One region of the Yersinia vastinensis genome, then DNA from elsewhere that is predicted to be linked to it. Evidence: riboswitches for the same ligand, from Rfam matches in the RefSeq annotation. Region 1 holds a riboswitch; the other holds the start of a gene.

Region 1 (10,446 bases):
AGGCAGATAATACGCTTTCCCGCTGAAGAGTCAAGGTTTTCTTTTGTTTCTTTCGAAGTCAAAATCATTCTTTTCTCTTCCTGACCCGGCGAAGTGTGTTTCGTTGTTCCCGGTCAGTGGAGGCGCATTATAGGGAGTTCCTGACAGCCTGCAACCCCTAATTTAAAAAAACTTTTCAACCGCTGAATCTTTAGTCAAAACGCTGCTAAATTGGCAGTTTTTCCAGTGTTGGGAAGCCATAACCCTGTAAAACGGGTAATAAAGCATCAGTGTCCGCATTCAAAGCCATGCAATACGCAATATTTTCATCCGAAGAAGAAACAACATTTTCCTGAGAAGAAATAAGCCAAGCGGTACGCCGCGCAATTGCAGCACCAGAATCAACCATCCGCGTTCCTTCCGGTAGCACTTGCGCTAATTCTTCTTCGAGCAGAGGGAAATGAGTGCAACCCAAGACAATGGTATCGGGGGGTTCACGCATCATTAACCATGGATGAAGGATTTTCTTTAATGCCTCTGCGGGAACCACACCGCCATGCAACTTAGTTTCTGCCAGTTCCACCAGCTCGGAGGAACCCAGTAACTCAATTTTGCAATCAGTGGCAAATCGCTCAATCAAATCCAAGGTATAAGAAGCATGAACTGTGCCGCGAGTCGCCAATAAGCCAACAACGCCATTACGGGTTAACCGCACTGCAGGTTTGATAGCAGGTACAACACCGACGACCGGGAAGGCAAAACGTTCACGTAAAGCAGTAAGACAGACCGTGCTGGCGGTGTTACAGGCGATGACCACTATTGCTAATGGATGACGCTGTTGTACCGCAGTGACAATTTCCAGCACGCGTTCAACAATAAACTCGCCTGATTTCTCCCCATAAGGGAAAGCGACGTTGTCGAAAGCATATATATAGTGGAGATCCGGCAACAATTGCCGAATCTCTTGATAGACAGATAGCCCGCCAACACCTGAATCAAAAATCAGCGCTGTCGGGCGAGGAGAAGAATCAGCCTTAGAAGTTATAACTTCCTGTGAGGTAATACTCTCGTCCAGCGGTTTTATAGCCATAAGCCGTTTCGTATTCTTTATCGAACAGGTTAGCAATTCTACCACGAACTGTTAGATGAGCAGTAACCGGATAAGCAGCAGAAACGTCAACAGTGCTGTAACTCGATAATTCACGCTGAGTCGAGTTATACATCGAGGTGCTATTATCATAGCGTTTGCTGTAATACTGATAAGAAACATCCATATCAACATTGAACATCGTCCAATCCAACTGGTACTTAGCCTGATGTTTCGAACGGCGAGCTAACACTTCATTATTCAGATCATTACGTGGGTCAATGTATTGCAATGTCACCTGGTGGTTAAATATGCCGGTATCAAAGTTTCCCGTCCATTCAACACCTTTTATGGTTGCAGAGTTCACATTGTAGTATTGACCTCTATACGTCACCGAGTCATAAGTGTAATCAATCAGGTTTTCAATTTTGTTGTGGTATGCAGATAAACGCCAGTCAATAGGCCCTGTCAGCCCTTCAAGGCCAGCTTCCCATTGGCGGGACTCCTCAGGTTTCAGATCACTATTTGATAAGATATCGAAGCGCTGCGAACCATATTGCTGACCCAATGACGGCGCCAAGAAGCCGGTGCCGTAAGATAAAGTCACACGGTAATCAGGAACAAACTCCCAACCCGCAGCGGTTTGCCAAGTTTCATGCCAGCCAAACTGCTCATCTTTATCTTCACGGCCAGAAGCTTCTAATGTCACATTACCGATTTTCTGCTGCCCACTTAGATATAAACCGGTGTTATCTCTTTTATAGGTATCAGAGATGATTTGGCTTGATGAAGTTAAACGCTGTTGCTGCCAGTCTACACCCGCGCTCAGCGTCGCACTTTCAAAGCTGTAGGTATTACCCCACTGCACATTGCGCTGATCCATATTGTCCAGCGTGGTTGCCACCCCATAGCGGCCATACTGGCTACTGAAGTTATAATCTTTATATTTCTGATAGCTCCCGATTAATTGGGAAGAATAGGCACCCGAGACATAGCGTAGCCCGGCATCATAAGTATGGTTATAAAGCCGTTCGACATCGCCACTGTATGCCGGAGAAGAGAGGCTACCCACATCGTAATCTGTGTTATTGGTATAACCATATCCCCTGACGAAGCCAGATATCTCTTGGTTGAATTGGTGCTCCAGACCCGCCCAGAAATTTTTATTACGGAAACCGTCGCGATCACTGTCGATTGGGTTAGGTGAGTTGGGTCTGATGTTATAGCCGTTCGTGGTTTGATATCCACCCGCCAGCGTTGCCAAAGTATCACCAAAACGTTGGCGAACACTGCCATCATATTGTTGGTAACCTTTAGAACCGACCCCGGCATTAATCTGCGCGCCTTCCTGATCAGATTGAGTAATCACGTTGATAACACCGCCAATCGCCCCAGAGCCATAGACGGCAGAGCGTGGTCCGCGGATATATTCCACACGTTGTACCAGAGATATTGGTATCTGATTAAAATCGACACTGTTGACAATCCCCGTGCGCGCAAGAGGAATGCCGTCAATTAATACCAGAACATGTCGGGCTTCAGTACCACGGATGTACATGGAAGAACCCTGACCTAACCCCCCAGTTTGCGAAATATCCACGCCTGGTAACCGGCGCATAACTTCATTGAGGCTTTTTGCTTGCCAACGCTCGATATCATCGCGAGTAACGACATCAGTAGGAGCCAAGACAGTGGAGACGGGTTGTTTGAAACGGCTGGCGGTGACAACCATTTCATCTTTATTACCTGTTGTGGTGTTGCCCTGCGCCCATCCAGAAAATGCCGTCACAGAAAGGGTTGTGAGCAGCGTATATTTTTTAATTGTCATGAAAAAGCATCCAAACTCAAATAGCGGATGCCGCAGTGCCATGGCCGGTAGTACGCGACGACCACGAATATTGCGACGTATACCGGCAGGTCTTCGGGCTTGGGATCTCTGATACTAAATTTAATAACCACAATAAATCATACTGAGGTGAATAAATGGCATGAAACAGAGCGGGCGATGACTTCCCATCCTTGCGGACAGTGTCTGGATGAAACCTATCGCCGTGACTTCCCCTTACCGCTGCGCGTCAGCTCCGGATTTACACCGGATTCCCTTTTAACTCTTAGGTGTTTAAGTAACAGCATGAGGCCGGACCGCAATGCTACGATCAAGTAAAATGGATGTCTAGACTTCTACTCATATCACGAGAGATATAACCAATAAATTTCATGGCGCAAGAAGAGGTTAAATACGACAAAACTGGACATCACTTCCACTTTCCCTACAATCCGCAGGAATAAACCTCTTTTATATTGTCCAGACGAGAAGAAACATGACTCCCGACATCCTGCCGACTGACGGCTATGACCACCAACTGGCGGAAAAATCTGCCCGCCTTCAGGCGATGATGTCGCCGTTTCAGGCACCCGCTCCAGAAATATTCCGTTCTCCTGCTGAACATTACCGCATGAGAGCTGAGTTTCGCGTTTGGCACGATGAAGACGACTTGTACCACATCATGTTTGACCAACAGACCAAGCAGCGCATCCGAGTTGAACAATTTCCGGTCGCCAGTCTGTTAATTAATCGATTGATGAGTGTGCTGATGACCGCCATCAGGGCCGAGCCAATTTTGCGGCGTAAGTTATTCCAAATTGATTATTTGTCTACTTTGAGTGGCAAGTTAATAGCTTCTTTGTTGTATCACCGCCCATTAGATGAAGAATGGCAACAGAAAGCGCTGGAGCTACGTGACCAGCTACGCGAGCAAGGTTTTGATCTGCAATTGATTGGACGAGCAGCGAAAACGAAAATCATGTTGGACCACGACTTTATTGACGAAGTCTTGCCTGTCGCTGGGCGCGAGATGATTTATCGTCAAGTTGAGAACAGTTTCACCCAACCGAATGCTGCGGTGAATATTCATATGTTGGAATGGGCCATTGATGTCACCCAACACGCCAGTGGTGATTTGCTGGAGCTGTACTGCGGCAATGGTAATTTCTCACTGGCGTTGGCGCGTAACTTCAATCGCGTGCTGGCAACAGAGATTGCCAAACCATCAGTGGCTGCCGCGCAATATAATATTGCCGCAAACAACATTGATAATGTGCAAATTATCCGTATGTCTGCAGAAGAGTTTACTCAGGCAATGCAAGGTGTGCGTGAATTTAATCGCCTGAAGGGCATTGATTTAAGCAGCTATAATTGCGAAACCATTTTTGTTGACCCGCCACGCAGTGGGCTAGATGATGAAACCGTCAAGCTGGTACAGGCTTACCCGCGTATCCTTTACATCTCTTGTAACCCGGAGACGCTGTGCGCCAATCTCGAACAGCTTAAGCATACTCATAAAATCAGTCGATTAGCGCTATTTGATCAATTCCCCTATACCCATCATATGGAGTGCGGGGTTCTACTGGAAAAACGCGGCTAACGAAAAACACAATTGATAGACAGACAAAAGGGCAACACAATGTTGCCCTTTCTCTATTTATTCCCGACAGCCTGACCGCTATTGCGGCTGCTGGTTATCATCGGTGTCGGTATCTGCTTCAGTCTGAGCCGACGACTTTCGTGTTTTCAGCTTGAATAAGATCCAGAACACCAACACCACACTCAGAATCGAAGGGACAAAATTAGAGCCAATCGACGGATGCTCAACTCGCACAATCGCGCTATACAATAAAATACCAAGTAAGAAACACGCGGAAGCCAACACTGGCAAACCTTGTGGCATAGCAAAATTAAGGTAGCGCTGGTGCAAACAATACACTGCCAAGATAAGCGTCAGTAGCGGAAAGACCGAAAAAGACACAAACGCGCTGAATACCGCGTTAAATGAACCATTTATTGCCAAACCTGTAATTAGTGCCAGCAGCAGGGTACCGGTTTCACGGTTGGTTTGTTTTTCACGGTGAAATTGTTCCATCATTTTCCTTACTTTTATTAAGCGCGGGACACTGCAAGCCTTTCCTGCTCACGACGATACCAATAATAAGCGCCCTTGGAGATCATCCGCAGCTGTAAGACCAAACGTTCTTCTAACTGTCGCCGCTGTTCAATATCTACGTCCAGCACTTCCGCACCTGCACTGAAGACAATTGTGACCATGGCCTCAGCTTGGGCTTCGGTGAAACTGCGCGGCATGTGATTTTCCAGCTCAAGATAATCGGCCAGCTCGGCAATAAAATGCTGAATTTCGCGCGCGACGGCGGCACGGAATGCCGCGGAAGTCCCGGAGCGCTCCCGCAATAATAAGCGGAATGCATTAGGGTTATTGCCGATGAATTCCATAAATGTAGAAACAGACGTGCGGATAACACTGCCGCCCTTGGCAATCCGCTGACGCGCCTGACGCATAAGTTGGCGCAACATCAGGCCGCTTTCATCGACCATGGTCAGGCCAAGTTCGTCTACATCACGGAAATGCCGGTAAAAAGAAGTCGGTGCGATACCAGCTTCACGGGAGACCTCCCGCAAACTCAGGCTCGCAAAACTCCGTTCAGCACTCAGTTGACTGAACGCCGCTTCGATAAGGGAACGACGAGTCCGCTCTTTTTGTTGTGCTCTGACGCCCATAATCGTACCCAAGGGATATCCAAATTCTCAATCTAAGACATATAGTCAGCAATATACCAAACTTTATAGTAACAGCTGTTATACAAACGTATCATCCCAATACGGAATTGCTGCTTTACAGCACACATCCCGATGATTTACCCATTGTTTATTGGGTTATACGCGGGATGATGTTAATGTAGCGTTGTAATTTTGTATAATAATAGGTCTCTCCTACATGCAACAGCACTTCCATTTTGATGCCATTGTTATTGGCTCGGGTCCTGGCGGTGAAGGTGCCGCTATGGGGTTGGTCAAGCAAGGCGCCCGAGTTGCCGTTATAGAACGGTACAACAATGTGGGCGGTGGATGTACCCATTGGGGCACTATCCCTTCCAAAGCTTTGCGCCACGCCGTTAGCCGTATTATCGAATTCAACCAAAATCCACTCTATAGCGACAATGCCAGAACCATCAGCTCTTCTTTTGCTGATATCTTAAACCATGCGGATCGCGTTATTAACCAGCAGACCCGTATGCGTCAAGGCTTTTATGATCGCAATCACTGTCAGATGTTTTCAGGTGATGCTAGTTTCATTGATGCCAATACTATCAATGTGCGTTATGCCGATGGCACTTCAGATCAATTGACGGCTGACAATATTGTCATTGCGACGGGCTCCCGCCCCTATCGCCCTGCAAACGTCGATTTTACCCATGAGCGTATTTACGACAGTGATACCATTTTACAGCTCAGTCATGAACCACAGCACGTCATTATCTATGGTGCCGGAGTTATTGGCTGCGAATATGCTTCAATCTTCCGTGGGTTGAGTGTCAAAGTTGATTTGATCAACACCCGCGACCGGCTGCTGGCTTTCCTTGATCAGGAAATGTCAGATGCCCTCTCTTACCACTTCTGGAATAACGGCGTGGTGATCCGCCACAACGAAGAGTTTGAGCAGATTGAGGGGACCGTGGATGGGGTTATCGTCCACCTGAAATCAGGCAAAAAAGTCAAAGCTGATTGTTTGCTGTATGCCAATGGCCGTACCGGTAATACCAGTGGTTTAGGGCTGGAAAACATTGGGCTGGAAGCTGATAGCCGTGGTCTGTTGAAGGTCAACAGCATGTATCAGACAGCGCTGCCTCATGTGTATGCGGTCGGGGATGTGATTGGTTATCCGAGTCTGGCCTCAGCGGCTTATGATCAGGGGCGAATTGCCGCGCAAGCGATGATCAAAGGTGAAGCACAGGTTCACCTGATCGAAGATATTCCCACCGGCATTTACACCATCCCAGAAATCAGCTCTGTGGGTAAAACTGAGCAAGATTTGACTGCGATGAAAGTCCCTTACGAAGTGGGGCGGGCGCAATTTAAGCACCTCGCCCGCGCACAAATCGTCGGGATGAACACAGGTAGCTTAAAAATCCTGTTCCATCGGGAAACCAAGCAAATTTTGGGAATCCATTGCTTTGGTGAACGTGCGGCTGAAATTATCCACATCGGTCAGGCCATCATGGAGCAGAAAGGAGAAGGCAATACTATCGAATATTTCGTTAATACAACCTTCAACTATCCAACCATGGCTGAAGCCTATCGCGTGGCAGCACTCAATGGTTTAAACCGCCTGTTCTGACTTTTCGTTTATCACTTCTGGGCTCATACGTGGTTGCATGTGCTCACGTATTGCCTCGGCAAGTTGCTCATAGCGGCCACGCAATGGGGAACCGGGGCGATACACCAACGCAATGGTGCGTTTGGGGACGGGTTTATAGCATTCGAGATAACATACGCCGTCACGATTTCTTTCATTTGGCACGGCCAGTGAAGGCAAGAGCGTAATGCCGCTACCCGCAGCGACCATGTTGCGCAGTGTTTCCAAACTGGTAGCACGGAAATGCGTATCTTCTTCGGCTCCCGCTTGGAAGCAAAAGCCCATCGCTTGATCACGTAAGCAGTGACCATCTTCTAGCATCAGCAATTTCTCACCTGCCAGTTCATGCATTTGAACTTTTTCACGTGAAGCCCACGGATGGTCGCTATAAATCGCCAATTGCATCGGCTCATCAAAAAGTGGGACTTCAATAAACGCTTCGGTTTCTTTGACCAACGCCAGAATCGCACAATCCAATTTGCCGCTATCCAATTGAGCCAAAAGATTTTGGGTCTGCGCTTCATGCAGGTACATTTCCAGTTTTGGGAATGTCTGATGCAACATCGGAATGATTTGTGGCAATAAATAAGGCCCAACAGTAGGAATAAGCCCAATATGTAACGGGCCAGACATACTTTCACCCTGCAAACTGGCCATCTCTTTGAGAACTTTGACTTCTCGCAATACTGTTCTGGCCTGCTCCACTAGCAATAACCCAGCCTGTGTAAACAGCACTTTACGGCTGGTGCGCTCCAACAACATCACGCCCAACTCATCTTCCAACTTACGAATCTGGCCACTTAACGTGGGTTGACTGACATGACAAGAGTCGGCGGCCCGCCTGAAATGCCTGAATTCAGCCAGCGCCACTAGGTATTCCAAATCACGAATATTCATCGGTGCTCCGCTTTATGATAGCCATTGACGATAGATAAGATAGCAACCAGTGATTAGAACTATCAAGTGATAAAATGAATAATGTGTCCCAACGAAAAGATACCTAGAAAAATTAAAATATTTCATTTTTTTATTAAGGAGTTACACATGTTTACTAGCCAAGAAGGTAAAAAAATTCCACAGGTGACTTTCCATACCCGTCAGGGTGACCAGTGGATTGATGTGACCACCGACGAGCTATTCAATAACAAAACCGTCATCGTATTTTCACTGCCGGGCGCGTTTACCCCGACATGTTCTTCAAGCCACCTGCCACGTTATAACGAATTAGCCAGTGTATTTAAACAACACGGTGTTGATAGCATTTTGTGTGTATCCGTCAATGACACCTTTGTCATGAATGCCTGGAAAGCTGATCAGAATGCCGAAAATATTACGTTCATTCCCGATGGTAACGGCGAATTTACCCAAGGCATGAATATGCTGGTTGAAAAGACCGATGTGGGCTTTGGGCCACGTTCATGGCGTTATTCCATGCTGGTGCGTAACGGCGTGGTAGAAAAAATGTTTGTCGAGCCAAACAAACCGGGCGACCCGTTTGAAGTGTCTGACGCCGACACCATGCTGAAGTATCTGGCTCCTGATTTTAAAGTCCAAGAGTCTGTTTCTGTCTTTACTAAACCGGGCTGCCCATTCTGCGCCAAAGCAAAACAAATGCTGCAAGAACGCGGTATTCAGTATGAAGAAATCGTACTGGGCAAAGATGCAACGACCGTTAGCCTGCGTGCTGTGACTGGCCGAGGGACAGTACCACAAGTGTTTATTGGTGGTCGTCATATCGGTGGCAGTGATGATTTAGAGAATTATCTGTCTGCTTAATGCCATGAAAAATATGTACATCAATAAAAATGAAGATCGTATGAAGTAACTTGGTAGGCTTCGGCCTACCCTTTTTTTCTGTTAGGAGCAGACATGAAAACCTTAAACGTTGATGTCGCCGTTATTGGCGGCGGTACTGCCGGGCTTGGCGCTTATCGCGCAGCCAAACTGTCGACCCCGAACGTGGTGATGATCGAAGGTGGTGAATACGGTACTACCTGTGCACGTGTCGGTTGCATGCCATCCAAACTGCTGATTGCGGCGGCTGAAGCTGTGCATCAGATTGAAAAAGCACCCGGATTTGGAATCCACCCACAAGGCGAGATTCTAATTAATGGTCGTGAAGTTATGGATCGCGTAAAACGTGAGCGTGACCGTTTTGTCGGTTTTGTTTTGGAAGGCGTAGAGAGTATTCCAGCAACGGATAAAATTCAGGGTTATGCACGTTTTATTGATGACAACACTCTTCAAGTTGATGATCATACTAGAATTATTGCACAACGCATCGTAATTGCCACAGGCTCTCGTCCAACTTGGCCTGCGCCTTGGAATGCTCTGGGTGACCGGCTGATTGTTAACGATGATGTTTTTAACTGGGATGATTTACCAGAATCAGTCGCGGTATTTGGCCCTGGCGTTATCGGGCTAGAACTTGGTCAGGCACTACACCGGTTGGGTGTTCAGGTCAAAATGTTTGGCGTTGGCGGCGGTGTCGGACCGCTAACTGACAGCATTGTGCGCAGTTACGCCGCGAAAACATTGGGTGAAGAGTTCTATCTGAATCCTGATGTGAAAGTTGAAGTGATGCAGCGTGAAGGGGATAAGGTCTTTATCCGCTATCTGGGCGAAGCCGGCAAACCACAAGAAATCATGGTGGATTATGTTTTAGCCGCCACAGGCCGTCGCCCTAATGTCGATAAACTGGGGCTAGAAAATACCTCACTCAAGCTTGACGATCGCGGTGTTCCATCGGCAGACAGACTCACAATGCAAACCAGCGTACCGCATATTTTTATCGCTGGTGACGCCAGTAACCAATTACCTTTGCTACACGAAGCCAGTGATCAGGCGCGGATTGCGGGTGTAAATGCGGGCGGGTTCCCTGAAGTGGTACCCGGTTTACGTCGCAGCCCAATTTCGGTGGTTTTCTCAGACCCACAAATCGCCATGGTTGGCTCTACCTTCCGCGAGTTGTCGCAAAAATTCAGTGCCTGCGGCTGTTTCGAGGTCGGTGAAGTTTCATTTGAGAATCAAGGGCGCTCACGCGTCATGCTGAAAAACAAGGGCATCTTAAGAGTCTACGGTGAGCAAGGCACTGGCCGTTTCTTGGGGGCAGAGATGATGGGGCCAAGTGCAGAACATATTGCACACCTATTGGCTTGGGCACACCAGCAGCAA
Region 2 (10,446 bases), 1.5 Mb from region 1:
TATTAATTACAAGCAGGGTAACCCTATGAACGACTCGCTAAAAGCTCAGTGTATTGCGGAATTCCTCGGTACCGGGCTGTTTCTATTTTTTGGTATTAGTTGTCTGGCTGCGATGAAAGTGGCCGGTGCCAGTTTTGGTCTGTGGGAAATTTGTATCGTATGGGGGCTTGGGATTTCACTGGCCGTCTACCTGACCGCCGGAATTTCGGGTGCTCACCTCAACCCAGCCATCACCATTGCTTTATGGCTGTTTGCCTGCTTCCCAGGCCGTAAAGTTATCCCTTATAGCATTGCACAAATTGCCGGTGCTTTTGGTGGAGCAGCATTATCTTACATGCTGTATCACAACTTATTTACTGATTTTGAAACTGCCCATCAGATGGTGCGTGGCAGTTTGGAAAGTCTGCAATTAGCCAGTATTTTCAGTACATTCCCATCCCCCGCCATCAGTGTTTGGCAGGCAGCGTTTGTTGAAATCATTATCACCTCAATTCTGATGGGGCTGATTATGGCACTTACAGATGATGGTAATGGTGTGCCGCGTGGCGCATTAGGCCCTTTATTAATCGGTATTCTGGTTGCGGTGATTGGGGCGGCAACCGGCCCATTAACGGGGTTTGCCATGAACCCGGCGCGTGATTTTGGCCCTAAATTATTTACCTTCTTTGCCGGTTGGGGAAAAATTTCAATGACCGGTGGGCGTGATATTCCTTACTTCATCATTCCTATTGTGGCGCCTATTATTGGTGCTTGCCTGGGTGCCGCAGTTTATCGCTTCTTAATTGGTAAAAATTTGCCGTGCAATACCTGTAAGTTAGATGATGAAGAAGCTATTAATTAAACCTGAAAATGAATGACGACTTCCTCATCTTGGGACTGCAAATGGGTATTAAGGTGAGGAAATTTCGTGATCTGTTCGGGTTAATGCATGGATTATCATCCCCTGTTGATTATGACTCTGGTAAGGTGGGTTGTTATTTGTTTTCATTTCACCGGAGAGTATACCTTCACAGGGAAATAGGTTTTTCACCATGGCTAATGGGAATGAAAATATAACAATGCGGTAACACATCTATCATTACAGGGATGATTTATAGTAATAAACGAAATTTAATAACAATAAATTAAAATTAACTGAGAGGTTTTATCATGATTTCTGCCAGTTCTCTAAACTCAGAGCTCATAAATAAAATCGCCCAGGATTTTGCTCAAGCAACGGGGCTGGCGGTGGTGGTTGTGAATATTCACGGTGAGGAGATCTCCGACCTATTCAACTTCACACCGTTTTGTCAATTGATGCGCCAAGATCCGGTGAATCATCTTCGATGTCGTATGAGTGATCGCTGTGGTGGCCTTGAGGCCTCAAAATCCAACGAACCTTGTATTTATCGTTGTCACGCCGGACTCACAGATTTCTCTATCCCATTGGTGATTGCCGGTCATCTGGTTGGCTTTGTTTTATGTGGTCAGGTGCGGCTGCACACGGATGTTTATCTGATTGATATCCTGAATGTTGATAATCACTGGCAACAGAATCCGGCACTGATGGATGAATTTCATAATGTCCCTATCATGGATTTCTCTCGAGTGATCGCGTCTGCGGACTTGCTGAAGTTGATTGTTGAAAATTGTCTGAAAAAGCACCTTAATTTTGTGGTTATCAATGACAACATGGGCAGCAAAGAGCCCGGCAGAATTCGTCCGGTACATCCTCATGACAGTAAAATGAAGAAAGCATTGCGCTATATTGATACTCATCTGTCAGAAGAGTTGCGGTTGGAGGATGTGGCAGCCAAGGTCTATCTCAGCCCCTACTACTTCAGCAAATTATTTAAAAAATATCAGGGTATTGGTTTTAATGCGTGGGTGAATCAGCAACGAATGGCCAATGCGAGAGAGATGTTACAGCATAGCGATTGGAGCATTGCCAGTATTGCCAAGAACCTGGGTTTTTCACAAACCAGCTATTTCTGCAAAGTATTCCGCCAAGCCTATAATGTGACACCACAGGTATTTCGCTCACTTTCTTCTGAGCGTAATGAAATGGAATAGCAGTTATTGAATTAATATCAATTCCTCATGTTTTTAATTCATGTTTGTTTATTTAAAAGTCAAATTAGTAATTAAGTTCTTAAAATAATTAATGACAATATTTTGTTATAATTTTAAAGAAAAAACCAATGGTAATTTATTGTTTTTTAATGATTATTTTTCTTTTTTGTAGCAATTTTTTGCTATAACTACGCAATAAAATAGTCACAAAAAAATGAAATTAACCATTTTTTATTTGTGGAAAAGAGTATATTAATATTCATCAAGCTTAATAAGTTAGTTGACGTTACAACTGTGTAAATAAAGAGATAAATTCTATAGCAACATAAAATTAAATAACAAAATCTAAACTCACGTAGTTACTGAAATGGATATGTTATGCACTAAAGCATAACTGGGAAGGGGGTGACAATCCCCCGCAGCCCCCGCTGCTGTGATGCTGACGAACCTGCTGAAACCACTGATCCACAGGATTGGGAAGGTGCAGGGGAGGATGACGCTAAGCCAGAAGACCAGCCAACTCAGTAAAAGATATTCAACTCCTTCGGTGGGAAGCGGGTTGTCATCAGATGCGCGCAGCGGTGACGTTGTGTAGGCGCACCTTTTTGACACTGCTTATCCCGCTTGAAATGGCGGGATTTTTTATGCAGCGCTCAGACAAACAAGCATTTATCATCGCGGGAACCGGTAGCGGATGCGGTAAAACCACCGTGACGCTGGGTATTTTGCGAGCGCTGATGGCGCGTGGATTGTCGGTGCAACCGTTTAAAGTGGGGCCAGACTATCTGGATACCGGCTGGCATACCGCGGTCAGTGGCGTAACTTCACGCAACCTTGATGCGTTTATGCTGCCCCCCACCACACTCAATGGATTGTATAACCAACATGTGCGGCATGCTGATGTGGCGGTGATTGAAGGTGTCATGGGCCTGTATGACGGTTATGGCACTGACCCTGATTATTGCAGCAGCGCCGCCATGGCCAAACAACTTGGCTGCCCGGTTATTTTACTGGTCGACGGTAAAGCCGTATCAACCTCGGTTGCCGCCACGGTGCTGGGTTTTTGTCAATTTGATTCAAACCTCCACATTGCGGGCGTTATTGTTAACCGCGTCAATTCAGATAATCACTACCAACTTATCCGCCATGCCATCGAACACTATTGCGGTATTCCAGTATTAGGCCGTCTGCCGGTGATGGACGATGTGGCATTGCCATCGCGCCACTTAGGATTAATTCCGGCTCAAGAGCGCGGCGGGTCAGTGGGCAAACACCCCGATAGCGCACCACGTTGGCAACATCTCGCGCAGCAGGTTGAAGAATTTATCGATCTGGACCGGCTACTGTCACTGACTTCCCGCTCTGAACTCCCTGTGGGAACTTCTCCGGAGCTACCTCCTCAAGCTTTAGCTGAGGGCCTGACACTGGCGCTAGCCGAAGATGAAGCCTTCAATTTCTATTATCCCGATAATCTTGATCTGCTGGAGCAGGCCGGGGTGCGCATTCAACGTTTCAGCCCTCTACATGACCGCCAATTACCCACATGCCAGATGATCTATCTGGGGGGCGGCTATCCAGAAATTCACGCCGCAAAGCTTGCGGCCAATACTGCCATGCACACGGCATTACAACAGGCCCATCGCCTGCAAATTCCATTGTATGGCGAATGTGGCGGCTTGATGTATTTGGGTGAGGGGTTAACGGATGAAAATGGACAACGCCACTCGATGGTAGGGATTTTGGCGGGTGAAAGCCAAATGGGAAAACGCTTAACCCGCTTTGGCTACTGTCAGGCGCAGGCCCGTCGTGACACTTTATTGGCCGCGCAAGGCGAGATGTTACGTGGTCATGAATTCCATTACTCCGATTTTACCAGCCCGCTGACGCCAGTATTTGATAGCAGCAAGTGGCGTGATGGCGAGGTGATTCAGCACTGGAGCAGCGGCTATCAAGTACAACAGACGCAGGCCAGTTATCTACATATTCATTTCGCACAGCGCCCCGGTTTATTAAATGGCTGGCTAAATGCCGCGCGGAGTCGGTTATGACTCTTGCCGCGTGGTTTGTGGCGTTTCTGCTTGATAGTTGGCTCGGTGACCCGCCGCACTGGCCACATCCGGTGCGCTGGATTGGTAACCTAATCACCGTGCTACAACGGGCTATTCGCGCAGTGTGTCCTAGCGAGCGGGCGCTCAAGTGGGGAGGGGCGGTGTTGTGGATAGCGGTGGTGGGGATCACTTGGCTTATCAGTTGGGGGTTTTTATGGCTGATGGCTGAGATTAATCCGTGGCTTGGGTGGTTGGCGCAGGTGTGGATGATTTACACCTTGCTGGCCGGGCGCTGTCTGAGTGACGCGGCACTTTTGGTTTTTGATGCGCTGCAACAGGGGTCATTGGCGCAAAGTCGCGAAAAACTGTCATGGATTGTTGGGCGTGATACCTCGCAATTGGAGAAACCGCAAATTACCCGTGCGGTAGTCGAAACGGTAGCGGAGAACAGTGTCGATGGCGTGATTGCACCGCTGTTCTTTCTGATGTTAGGGGGGGCGCCGTTGGCGATGGCGTACAAGGCAATCAATACCCTGGATTCGATGGTGGGGTACAAAACTCCGAAATACCGGGCTATCGGCTATGTATCGGCGCGCATGGATGATTTGGCGAATGGGATCCCCGCCCGACTGAGCTGGTTGCTATTGAGTGCGGCAGCGTGGCTTATTCGGGCCGATTATCGGCAGGCGCTGCGGATTGGCTGGCGTGACCGTTATCAACATTCCAGTCCGAATTGTGCTTGGTCAGAGGCCACGGTGGCGGGTGCGCTGGGGATACGCCTTGGCGGCCCGAATGAATACTTTGGTGAGCGGGTAGAAAAACCTTGGATTGGCGATGAGCGGCGCGACGTCGCACTGAACGATATCCCGCGCAGCATCCATTTGATGAAGGTGGCGTCGTTACTCGCCCTTTTACTGTTTGCCCTGATCCATCTGCTGCTCGTTGGCATTTAATTAAGGATAACCTGATGAACTATATAAAGAACCCGCAAAAAATAGAGCAAAACAGCTTTGCGATTATTGGCGACATCATTGCCAATGAGCGGCCCGATTATGTTTTTGTCAGTGAAATGCACGAAGCGGTGATCAAGCGGGTTATCCATACCACGGCAGATTTTGACTGGTTGGATATTTTGCATTTTTCACCAGAGGTGCTGACCCGCATTGCTGACGGGATCAGCCGAGGTTGCACCTTGTACACCGACACCACCATGGCAATGTCCGGTATCAATAAAACCCTATTAGCGCAGATGGGCTGCGAATGCCGCTGCTATATCAGTGACCCTCGGGTGGTGGACAGTGCGCCCATACAGGGCATTACCCGTTCGATGGCAGCGGTGGATGTCGCACTGGCGGAGCCGGGCGAAAAACTGTTTGTGTTTGGCAATGCGCCAACGGCTTTGTTCCGTCTGCTGGAGCGTCAGGTAGCTCCGGTGGCGGTCATTGGTGTGCCCGTCGGCTTTGTTGGGGCGGCGGAATCTAAAGACGCGCTACTTGAGAGTGACTTGCCGTGCATTGCGGCACTGGGGCGTAAAGGCGGTAGCAATGTGGCCGCCGCCATTATTAACGCCATCCTCTATCAGTTAAGGGGGGCATTATGAGTGACAATCTGGTTAATGAGGAGCTGGTCAGTGATGACGCTGCGCTACAAAACCAGCAATTAGACAGTATTTGGCATAACGGCAAGCAATACCGTAAAGGCTATACCACCGGATCTTGTGCTACAGCTGCGGCTAAAGTGGCTGCGCTGATGGTGTTACGCCAACAAGTGATTGACCAGATTTCGATTGTTACGCCATCCGGTGTCACCCTGTGCCTAAATGTTGAGCAACCACTGATTGAGGGCCAACAAGCCACAGCGGCGATTCTTAAGGATGGCGGTGATGATATTGATGCCACCCACGGCATGTTGATTTTTGCCCGCGTGACCCTAACGGATAAAACTGATATCACCTTACGCGGTGGCGAAGGGGTGGGCACCGTCACTCGCAAGGGTATTGGCTTGCCGGTGGGGAGCAGTGCCATTAATCGTACTCCGCGCCAAACTATCGAAGCCGCAGTGCGTGAAGTTATCGGTCCATTACGTGGGGCGGAGGTTGAAATCTTTGCTCCAGAGGGCGAAGAGCGAGCAAAGAAAACATACAACGGGCGACTGGGAATCTTGGGGGGGATCTCCATCATCGGTACCACTGGCATTGTGACGCCGATGTCGGAAGAGAGTTGGAAACGTTCATTGGCGTTGGAGCTGGAGATGAAGCGCGCGGCCGGTGAGGACCGAGTTATTCTGGTGCCGGGTAACCATGGTGAACGTTTTGTACGTGACCATTTGGGCCTTGATAGCCAACGGGTGGTCACGATGAGTAACTTCGTCGGCTATATGCTGCAAGAAACCGTGCGGCTGGGTTTTCGCCATGTCCTGTTGGTAGGGCACCCCGGCAAGTTAGTTAAAGTGGCTGCCGGTATCTTTCACACTCACAGCCACATTGCTGACGGTCGTATGGAGACATTAGTGGCACATCTGGCTCTGATGGGTGCACCACATGCTCTGTTACTTGAAGTGAATCAATGCAATACCACCGAGGCGGCAATGGAATTGATTGCCGATCAGGGCTGGGAAGGCGTGTACTCGCGCATTGCAGAACGCATCTGCGAACGTATTGCCGAGATGATGCGTTTCTCCGTTAATCCTCCGCAGTGTGACGCTATTTTATTCTCTTTTGATAATCAGGTTCTGGGGAGTAACCGCCCGCTGGGTGACATTGTGGAGGTTCTACGATGATTACTGTTGTGGGGATTGGCCCCGGAGGCACCGAATATCTTACCCCCAATGCCCGGCATGCTATTGAACAGGCCGAGGTCTTGGTGGGGGGGAAACGCCATCTGGCGACATTTAGCGGCAATATTAAACAGAGCCGCCTATTGGATGCTGACTTACTGGGGTTATTGGAGTGGCTAGATAGCCATAAAGATCGCGCCATTGTGGTGCTAGCCTCTGGTGATCCTTTGCTATTTGGCATTGGCAAATTGCTGGCCGCAAACTTCAGTCCCGAGGAGTTGCATATCGTCCCCGGCATTAGCGCGATTCAATATCTGTGTGCCAAAGTCTCGCTGGATATGAACGACCTTTTTCTTACGAGCAGTCATGGGCGAGAACCTGATTTTGACTGGATTTTTCAGCACGACAAAGTGGCGATGGTGACCGACGGCATTATCGGCCCACGTGCGATTGCTGATGCTCTACATCAACGTGGTCTGTCTCGTACCTTGATTATTGGTGAAAATCTCTCACAACCTGACGAACGAATTCACCGCCTGCCAGTCGAGCAGGTAGCGACCCGCTATGACATGAATGTGGTGGTGATCCTCAATGAGAGATGAACTGTTCTTACGTGGGCAAAAAGTTCCCATGACCAAAGAAGTCGTGCGAGCACTGGCACTGGAACGATTGGTGTTACCCGGTGCGGCTCATCTGATTGATGTGGGCGCGGGTACTGGCAGTGTGGCACTGGAAGCAGCACTACGGTTCCCCAAGCTCAACGTGACAGCGATTGAGCGCAATCCGGTAGCCCTTGAGTTAATCGCTGAAAACCGCCAACGGTTGGGATGCAACAATGTGGCCGTTATTGCTGGCATCGCGCCACTGCCACTGGCAGACAAAGCCGACGCCATTTTTATCGGCGGCAGCGGTGGCCATTTGACTGATCTCATCGACTGGGCGCTGATGATGTTAAACCCCGGAGGTCGTTTGGTAATGACCTTTATTTTGCTCAATAACCTGAATGATGCACTCAGCCATTTAGACCGGTTGGCGCACTCCCAGACCTTCGCCATCAGCCAGTTGGACTGTGTTCAATTGCAACTCTCCACCCTGACCCCCTTAGGCAGCGGGCACTACTTTAAACCGAACAATCCAACTTATCTTATTTCCTGCCACAAGGAGCCGCGCAATGTCCGAGCATCTTAGTTCTGTTCCATCATCAGTCACCCCCGAATGGGATACACAAAAAGTCTGGTTTGTCGGTGCTGGCCCCGGTGATAAAGAGTTGATTACGCTCAAAGGCTACCGTTTGTTGCAACAAGCGCAAGTCGTTATCTATGCCGGATCGTTGATCAATACCGAACTGCTGGAGTACTGCTCGCCACAGGCGCATTGCTACGACAGCGCGAGTTTGAATCTGGAGCAAATTATCCAGTTGATGGTGGAAGGGGTTCGGGCGGGCAAATTGGTGGTGCGGTTACAAACCGGTGACCTTTCTTTATATGGTTCCATTCGTGAGCAGGGTGAAGTGTTGGGTGAGCATGGCATTGGCTTTGTGTCAGTGCCGGGAGTCAGTGCTTTTCTGGGGGCAGCAGCACAATTGGGCGTGGAATACACCGTACCTGAAGTGGCGCAAAGCCTGATTATCACCCGGATTGAAGGGCGCACACCAATGCCACCACTGGAGCAACTGGAGTCTTTTGCGGCACACCAAACATCAATGGCTATTTTCTTGTCGGTGCAAGAAATGGACCGAGTTGCAGAGCGTTTGATCGCGGGGGGCTATCCGGCGGCGACGCCAGTGGCAGTGGTATACAAAGCCACTTGGGCTGAAAGTCGTACCGTGCGCGGCACATTAACAAACATTGCTGAATTGGTACGGGCCGCAGGTATTCATAAAACCGCCTTAATTTTGGTGGGGGCCTTCTTGGGTGATGAATACCACTATTCCAAACTCTATGACGCGGGGTTCAGTCATGAATATCGTCAAGCCTGAATCGATAGCCGTTTTTTGTCTCACTCCGGGCGGAGTACGGCTCGCTCGACGTTTGAAAACGCATCTGCCACTGACCTGTTTTACCAGTGACAAATTGCTGGAATCGGGTTTTTTACCATTTAACGGTAGCTTCGGTGACACGCTACGTGAGGCCTTCAAACACTACTCGGCGCTCGTGGTGGTTGGGGCTATCGGCCTGACCGTGCGAGTTATTGCGCCGTTGGTCAATGACAAGATGACGGACCCCGCGGTAGTTGTGATTGATGAGCGCGGGCAGCACGTGATCAGTTTGCTGTCGGGTCATGTGGGCGGTGCCAATACGTTAACCCGCTATCTGGCGGGGATTTTGGGGGCGGATCCGGTGATAACGACTGCCACCGATGTTAATGAGATGGCGGCACTGGACACTTTAGCGACCCAATTAGATGCCGAAATGCAGGATTTCCGCCACGCGGTCAAAGTGGTCAATCAAATGTTGGTCAGTGAGCAAAAAGTTGGGTTGTGGTGGGACACGCCATTGATCTCTGAGCGTGAACGCTGCGATACCCGTGGCTTTGTGCCCGTAGATTCATTGGATGCGCTTCCCTCATTGGATGCCTTAGTGTGCATAACTCTACACGACTCGTTGCCGTCACTGCCATTGCCTGTTTACAAATTAGTGCCGCGCCGAGTGGTTGCAGGTATTGGTTGTCGCCGCGCGACCTCACTGCAAACACTGGTTGAATTGCTGCAACAGCAAATGGCTGAGAATCACTTCGACGTGATGGCGCTGCGGGCGATTGGCAGTGTCACCATCAAAAAAGACGAACCCGCACTGCACCAACTAGCACAGTGCTGGCGGGTGCCCTTCGAGCTGTTCAGTGTGGGCGAGTTGAGCCGTCACGAACAGCGTTTTCCTGCTTCTGATTTTGTCCGCCAAACGGTGGGTGTCGGCAGCGTGTCACAACCGGTCGCCTGGCTGATGAGCGACGGTAAATTGGTTGGCAATACTCTGCGTCAGCAGGGCGTCACCATCACTCTGGGAGTATCGCATTAATGTTAACCGTGATTGGCATTGGACCGGGCAGTGAATCGATGATGACGCAGGAAGCGATTGCGGCAATCCGCGAAGCTGAAATTATCGTCGGTTATAAAACCTATACCCATCTGGTCAAGCCCCTGACTGGGGATAAGCAGGTGATCAAAACCGGTATGTGCAAAGAGATTGAGCGCTGCCAAACCGCAATTGATTTGGCGCTGGCCGGGCATAACGTGGCGCTAATTAGCAGTGGTGATGCCGGTATTTATGGCATGGCCGGATTGGTTTTGGAGTTGGTCACGCAACAAAAGTTGGTGTTGGAAGTGCGGTTGGTGGCCGGGATTACCGCCAGTATTGCCGCAGCCTCCTTACTTGGCGCACCACTAATGCATGATTTTTGTCATATCAGCTTGAGTGACTTGATGACGCCATGGGCCGTGATTGAGAAACGCATTATCGCCGCAGCACAGGCTGATTTTGTTATCTGTTTCTATAACCCGCGCAGCCGTGGCCGCGAAGGGCATCTGGCACGCGCTTTTGAGTTAATGCAGCCATGGAAAAAAGCGGAAACTCCG

The links. Region 1 has a riboswitch for cobalamin ahead of btuB (TonB-dependent vitamin B12 receptor BtuB). Riboswitches for the same ligand answer to the same signal wherever they lie in the genome.
Positions count from the first base shown of each region.
Region 2: linked by a shared signal. The riboswitch ahead of ACIOG0_RS14250 (cobyrinate a,c-diamide synthase) and the one ahead of btuB (TonB-dependent vitamin B12 receptor BtuB) in region 1 are both predicted to bind cobalamin.

Region 1 covers NZ_CP173260.1:4,557,105-4,567,550, forward strand. Annotated here, with positions in the region: gene murI (glutamate racemase) at 206-1,069, opposite strand; gene btuB (TonB-dependent vitamin B12 receptor BtuB) at 1,014-2,894, opposite strand; cobalamin riboswitch at 2,961-3,223, opposite strand; gene trmA (tRNA (uridine(54)-C5)-methyltransferase TrmA) at 3,388-4,491, shown strand; gene ACIOG0_RS21130 (YijD family membrane protein) at 4,570-4,986, opposite strand; gene fabR (HTH-type transcriptional repressor FabR) at 5,004-5,636, opposite strand; gene sthA (Si-specific NAD(P)(+) transhydrogenase) at 5,854-7,254, shown strand; gene oxyR (DNA-binding transcriptional regulator OxyR) at 7,237-8,169, opposite strand; gene ACIOG0_RS21150 (glutathione peroxidase) at 8,317-9,048, shown strand; gene ACIOG0_RS21155 (dihydrolipoyl dehydrogenase) at 9,142-10,446, shown strand, end outside.
Region 2 covers NZ_CP173260.1:3,045,015-3,055,460, reverse strand. Annotated here, with positions in the region: gene pduF (propanediol diffusion facilitator PduF) at 26-841, shown strand; gene ACIOG0_RS14255 (transcriptional regulator PocR) at 1,150-2,052, shown strand; cobalamin riboswitch at 2,393-2,588, shown strand; gene ACIOG0_RS14250 (cobyrinate a,c-diamide synthase) at 2,697-4,100, shown strand; gene cbiB (adenosylcobinamide-phosphate synthase CbiB) at 4,097-5,053, shown strand; gene ACIOG0_RS14240 (cobalt-precorrin-8 methylmutase) at 5,068-5,700, shown strand; gene cbiD (cobalt-precorrin-5B (C(1))-methyltransferase CbiD) at 5,697-6,878, shown strand; gene ACIOG0_RS14230 (cobalt-precorrin-7 (C(5))-methyltransferase) at 6,875-7,477, shown strand; gene ACIOG0_RS14225 (decarboxylating cobalt-precorrin-6B (C(15))-methyltransferase) at 7,467-8,063, shown strand; gene ACIOG0_RS14220 (cobalt-precorrin-4 methyltransferase) at 8,047-8,853, shown strand; gene cbiG (cobalt-precorrin 5A hydrolase) at 8,834-9,889, shown strand; gene ACIOG0_RS14210 (precorrin-3B C(17)-methyltransferase) at 9,889-10,446, shown strand, end outside.